One region of the Listeria tempestatis genome, then DNA from elsewhere that is predicted to be linked to it. Evidence: predicted binding sites of a transcription regulator. Region 1 holds the regulator's gene; each other region holds the start of a gene.
What was found. Region 1 encodes Rex, which represses fermentation and respiration genes when NADH is low (regulators of the CRP and FNR family bind a similar motif). Its sites were predicted from a motif close to TTGTGAAATATTTCACAA; they were not measured.
Positions count from the first base shown of each region.

Region 2: R8923_RS12980 (cytochrome ubiquinol oxidase subunit I) is a predicted target of Rex. The motif match lies at 929-946, and genes of this name have one in related genera.
Region 3: qoxA (cytochrome aa3 quinol oxidase subunit II) is a predicted target of Rex. The motif match lies at 1,010-1,027, and genes of this name have one in related genera.

Region 1 is NZ_CAUYTK010000004.1:32,657-34,864, reverse strand. It holds gene R8923_RS06790 (ABC-F family ATP-binding cassette domain-containing protein) at 1-514, opposite strand, end outside; gene R8923_RS06785 (redox-sensing transcriptional repressor Rex) at 798-1,442, shown strand; gene R8923_RS06780 (DUF2238 domain-containing protein) at 1,665-2,208, shown strand, end outside.
Region 2 is NZ_CAUYTK010000014.1:51,981-54,188, reverse strand. It holds gene R8923_RS12990 (LTA synthase family protein) at 1-63, shown strand, start outside; gene tadA (tRNA adenosine(34) deaminase TadA) at 129-611, shown strand; gene R8923_RS12980 (cytochrome ubiquinol oxidase subunit I) at 1,037-2,208, shown strand, end outside.
Region 3 is NZ_CAUYTK010000006.1:89,634-91,841, reverse strand. It holds gene qoxA (cytochrome aa3 quinol oxidase subunit II) at 1-807, opposite strand, end outside; gene R8923_RS09275 (phosphomevalonate kinase) at 1,077-2,150, opposite strand; gene mvaD (diphosphomevalonate decarboxylase) at 2,143-2,208, opposite strand, start outside.

The sequences.
Region 1 (2,208 bases):
TCTGGCCACCACTTAATGCCGCGACTAATTTCTCATAATCTTCTTCGAAAAAATGGAGCCCATGAAGCACGGAACGAATTTCGGCTTCATACGTGTAACCACCCCGTTCTTTGAAAAGGTGTTGCAGCTCATCGTAACTATCTAAAGCTTGCTTTGTAGCCAGAGCATCTGCATACATGTCGCCATCTGCCATCTTTAATTCCATCTCGCGTAGCTCGCGTTCCATGTTACGTAAATCTTCAAAAACGGTTAGCATTTCATTCCAAATCGTTTTGCTGGATTCAAGTCCCGTATTTTGTGCTAAATAGCCAATTCGCACATTTTTCGGTTTTGAAATTTGCCCCGCATCATAGCCAGTTTGCCCCGCAATGATTTTTAGAAGCGTAGATTTCCCCGCCCCGTTTCTGCCGACAAGAGCAATACGGTCATTCGTTTTAATTTCTAATTTTATATTTTCTAAAATTGTTTCAGCACCAAAGTACTTGGCAATTTGTTGTACTTGTAAAAGAATCATATTTTTCTCTCCCATCCTTTTCTAGTTTATCTTAAAGACGTGTCTGTTGCAATCACACATTTAGTCTTGTGAAATCATTAGCATTAATTGTGATTTTACGTTACAATGTAAGTAGAGGAATAAAATAAAAGCTGGTAAAATAAAGGTTTTCTAAATATGTGAGCAAAAAGTTTGTGCATTTTATGTGAAATGTTTATAGTATATAAGCAAGCATGTGAACGAGAGAACAGTTAGAATGCTTGAAAACGAACTATATTTTATCAGGAAGAAGGGACTAATTGGCATGATGGATGAAACGACAAAAATTCCACAGGCGACAGCAAAACGCTTACCGCTATATCATCGCTATTTGAAATACTTACATGAATCAGGAAAAGAGCGCGTATCTTCAGCAGAGTTAAGTGAAGCTGTAAAAGTGGATTCTGCAACAATTCGCCGCGATTTCTCATATTTTGGCGCACTCGGTAAAAAAGGATATGGCTATAACGTATCTTACATTCTAGACTTTTTTGGAAAAACACTCAGCCAAGATAAAGAAACTAACGTTGCCATAATTGGAGTAGGGAATCTTGGAACCGCGCTACTTCATTATAACTTTATGAAAAACAATAATATTCGAGTATGTGCCGCATTTGATGTGGATCCTGCAAAAGTAGGTAGCGTTCAACAAGATATTCCGATTTATCATTTAAATGATATGGAAGAAATTTTAAAAGAAAATAATGTTGAAGTAGTTATTTTAACCGTACCATCTGATGAAGCACAAACAACAGTGGACAAACTTATCGAAGCAGACGTGAAGGGCATTTTAAACTTTACACCAGCACGAATTAGTGTGCCTAAACAAGTACGTGTCCACCACATTGATTTAACGACTGAACTACAAACGCTTATCTACTTCTTAGAAAACTATCCATCTAAAAACTAAAATAATGGAATAGCTGACCTTATTAGCTTAAATAAAAATGGTCTTCAAATTAAAGTAAAACAAAATATTTTACGCAAAACCAAACTGATGGCAAATGATGCGACTTTCGATAAAGCCAAATACCAAAGCGGAGGCTTTTACGATGAAGATTACCAACTGTCATCAGTTTGGCTAGCACTTAAATGTGCTTGTTTTCGATAAGAGGTGAAAAGAATGAAACGACTGAAAAAATTAAATTGGACGCAGTGGGTCGCCCTTTTTATTTTTGTATCCATGGGAATCTCGATGATTGTAACAATTTTTGAAATTTTTACGGCCCCAACAGTACAGCCAGCAGATGGTCCGAAAGTGACGCTCCGAAGCGATTATATTTTCTTATTAGTAGAAATTATTTTAGGAATTATCATTTTAGCATTGCCATCGATTGTTTCTAGACGCTTTAAATTTGAAATTCCAGGACTTGTTTACCTTATGTTTATCGTTTTTCTATATGCATCGATTTATCTTGGGACCATTCAACAATTCTACTCGAACGTTCCACATTGGGATAAAATCTTACACACATTCAGTGGCGCAATGCTAGGTGCGATAGGATTTTCCTTTGTTAGCTTGCTAAATGCGAATGATAAAGTCGTTGTGAATATGAAACCTGGTTTTGTTGCAATATTTTCCTTCTGCTTTGCAGTAACGCTTGGCGCTTTTTGGGAAGTTTATGAATATACGTTTGACGCTATTTTAGGATTAAACATGCAGCGTTTTGAACTCT
Region 2 (2,208 bases), on a different contig from region 1:
GATTTCAAAATTCCAAATCCAGCAAAAGTGGATTATAAAGTTTCGACGTCAGATATAAAATAGAACACAAAAATGACTCTGGCTATAGCTAGGGTCATTTTCACTCAAATTAGAAAGAAGGTGCGTTTTTGGATAAAAATGGATTTATGCAAGAAGCGATAAATGAGGCTAAAAAGGCGGCCGCAATCGGCGAAGTCCCAATTGGTGCCGTAGTTGTGCTAGACGGAAAAATCATCGGTCGTGGGCATAATTTGCGAGAATCCAGTCAAAATGCTGTAACGCACGCTGAAATGATAGCCATTCAAGATGCTTGCGGCCATCAAAAATCTTGGCGCCTTTCAGGAGCAGAATTATATGTAACGCTTGAACCGTGCCCAATGTGTAGTGGCGCCGTCTTGCTTTCGCGAATTGACAAAGTGTATTACGGCGCAAAAGATCCAAAAGCAGGAACCGCGGGAACGTTAATGAATCTTTTGCAAGATGAACGTTTTAATCATGTTTGTGAAGTAGAGGGAGGCCTTTTGGAAGAAGAAACGGGTGCGCTTTTGACGGATTTTTTCCGAGAGCTAAGAAAGCGTAAGAAAATAACAAAACAAAATGAAAACGAATAGTTCTTTTATACTAATTTGGGTTAAAATAGCTAGTCAAATGTTTTTGTGAACAAAATAACAAAAACGAATGTATAGTGAGTCCAATACTTTACAAGCCAATTACATATTAAAATAAAAAAATGGAAAAAGACTACTAAAGAACTAAATGAATTTCTGCAGAAATAGGATAAAATATACTGTATATAGAACTTATTCTAATTTAGAAAACTCTGCTTTAACCGAAAAAAGAGAAGTCAGCATGAAGAAAAATCAAAGTTTATACAAAAAGTCTTACGCGAAATCAGGTTGTTGACAATTTTTGGGGATTTTACATACGCTTGTGAATAAAATAACAACTAACGGGGCATCTTCAAATTGTTTTTTCACAAATTCGGTTAAGGGAGAACGTAAAAAGATTTAAAACAGAGAAAAAGGAGGGAAAAAGGGTGGATACTTTGTTTTTAGCCCGTTTTCAGTTCGCATCAACAACAATCTTTCACTTTTTATTTGTGCCGCTTTCCATTGGCCTAGTCTTTATGGTTGCGCTCATGCAAACATTATATGTTGTGAAAGGTAAAGAAGTGTATAAAAGAATGACAAAGTTTTGGGGGCATCTCTTTCTCATTAACTTTGCAGTAGGTGTGGTAACTGGTATCATTCAAGAATTTCAATTTGGAATGAACTGGTCCGACTACTCCCGTTTTGTAGGGGATGTTTTCGGAGCACCACTAGCTATTGAAGCTTTACTAGCATTCTTTATGGAGTCAACATTTATCGGTTTATGGATTTTTGGTTGGGATCGCCTCAGCAAAAAATTACATTTAGCGTGTATTTGGCTTGTATCAATTGGAACAATCCTTTCAAGTTTTTGGATTCTAGCTGCCAATTCGTTTATGCAACATCCAGTTGGCTTTGAATTTAAAAATGGTCGCGCCGAAATGAACGATTTTTGGGCACTTATTACAAACGGTCAATTATTAGTTGAGTTTCCACACGTTATTTTTGGTGCTTTTGCAACAGGCGCATTTTTCGTTGCAGGTGTCAGTGCATACAAAATGCTTAAAAAGCAAGATGTGGCATTCTTTAAACGCTCTTTCCAAATCGCCCTTGTTATCGCTGTAATTGGCGGTTTTGGAACAGCTTTCAGCGGACACTCACAAGCCCAATATTTGGTTAAAACGCAGCCGATGAAAATGGCAGCAACTGAAGGTATATGGGAGGATACTGCCGACCCAGCACCTTGGACGATGATTGCCGGTATCGATGTAGCTAACAAAAAAAATACTTGGTCCATTGAAATCCCGTATGCGCTAAGCTTCTTGTCCTACTCTACTTTCAGCGGTTCCGTAGAGGGTATGAATTCGCTTCAAAAGCAATACGAAGAGCAATATGGTCCAGGGGATTATATTCCGCCAGTACGAACTTCATTTTGGAGTTTCCGCATTATGGTATTAGCTGGTATGGTGATGATTTTAACAGCACTAATTGGTGTTATTCTTGCTTGGCGTAAAAAACTTGAGAATACGGGATGGTATTTACGTTTAATGGTCCCAATGATTTTATTCCCATTCATTGCCAATTCAATGGGATGGATTATGACAGAAATTGGACGGCAGCC
Region 3 (2,208 bases), on a different contig from region 1:
AACAAAATCGTAATGTGTTCCAGAGAAAGTTTTTTCTTTTGAACCGCCTGGAATAAGAAGTTTATCATAAATATCTTGTGTTAACTTTGGTGATTTTTTAGCTTCTTTAGCCCAAGCTGCAAAGTCTTCCTCTGATTGAGCAATAACATTAAATCGTTGCTCATGGAATCCTTCACCATTAAAGTTAGAATTTCGCCCTTTAAATGTTCCTGCTTCATCCGCTTGCAGATAAAGATTCATCGTCATCCCTGTCATTGCGTACTTCTGACCACCAAGTTGCGGCACCCAGAAACTCGTCATCGTATCAACAGACGTCAGTTTAAATAAAACCGGACGATCAGTTGGAATATGTACATAGTTTACAGTTTCAATACTTTCATCTGGGTAACTAAATAGCCATTTCCAATTAACACTCGTTGCATAAATGACAACAGGGTCTTTATGAGAAGTAACTTTTGGTGCTTCTTCACCAGCATAAATTGTTTTTACAGTCGGAATAGCAAGCGCAATAACAATCACAACTGGGATTAACGTCCATAAAATTTCCAGTTTTTTGCTCCCGTGCATATCCGGTTCATAATTTTTTGGGTTTTTGCGTTCACGATATTTGAAAAGAATAATCGTAAACAACACAAAAATTGTCAAAACGATAACAAGCATAAAAATAATAGAATACAAAATCAAATCGCTTTGACCTTTTGCTACAGGCCCTTTTGGATCTAGTACTGTTAAATCACCACAACCGCCTAATATGCCAACAGTGGCAACTATCGTGGTTAGTAGGAATGATTTTAGTAGCTTCGACACCCGAATCCCCTCTTTTCTATTTGATGTGTGTGGTTTATGTGTATTTTTGCGCAAAAATACAACTTCTAAAAACTTGTTTTCAAATCCCTTTTTAAGTTTCACATTCGAAATTTATCACAAACTTTTAAAGCAATTAAAAAACAATAAATCCATACCCGCTTTACATTATAGCTGATTTTTCTAGATTGTTCAAAAACTTGGCATATGATTTTTTTCACAAACTACAAAAAAAAGACTTGTTAATAGGTTATTCCCTAAAACAAGTCTACTTACTCCATATTTTTAACTTGAACTTCACCGACTTGGAATGGCAGAGGCTTTATACCTATTTTTGTCCATTTTAAAGCCACTTTAGCTGCTAATTCTTGACTCGAAATTAACGCAATCCCGCAATCACCACCACCAGAACCAGAAGATTTTCCCACTCCCGAAAAACTTTCCGCAACATCAGCAAGCTCAGAAAGTAATTTTGTTTCAATACTCACACCCGCATTATTACCAAGTTGCTGCAAAATTTCGCGATTTTCCTTAAGGGCAAGAAACATTATTTTCTCATTTTGTTCTTTGGTACCTACTAAAAATTTTTGAACCACTTTTTCGGATTGAATTAGAAAATTAGCATATTTTTCGGGTTGCTCTTCTTTGAAAAGTTGGATTTCCGCAACTAAACGGCCAGTGCTAACGGGGTTGCCCGTCCAACCTACCAAAAATGGCATTTCAAAGTTAGGGAGTCTTTCAATTTTTAATTTCGGCCACGGATTAGCCAAAAACCAAGCAAGTGATTTGTACGGTAAATGCATTTTGACCCACTCCTGATCAAAAGTTGTATACGCAATTAATCCGCCGTATAAACACGATGCAATGTCACCACAAGAACCGTTTCCTTGAACAACAAGGTGAGATAAGGCAGCCATTTTAAACTTGGTTAACATTTCTGTTTCAGGCGCAAATTTTTCCATCAAGGCAGTTATTATCGCCGTTGTAACAGCAGCACTGGAACCTAAACCGAATTTAATGCCGTCATCACTGACAAGTTCCGTTTCAATTGTAATTTTAATCGGCGAAAGAGCAATTTTTCTGATTTTTAAATAGGCCGTAGCCGTATTAATCGCCAGTGCAGTAAATGCAAAATGATCGCCTTCTGCCCTAAGTTCTCCGCCGAGTGGCCACGAAACTGCATCGTTGTAGTGCGGAATAATCAGTTGATTTTTTGTGGCATCTTTAATGGTTAGCGTGATATATTTATCAACTGCCGTTAAAACTGCGGTGTGACCTGATTCTACAACTGCATATTCACCCGCAATATAAAGTTTACCTGGAATTTTCACTTGAATTTTAGTCAACTTGAATCACCTTTGCTCCTTCACCAGCATGACAAATATGAACATCCTTAACGAATTT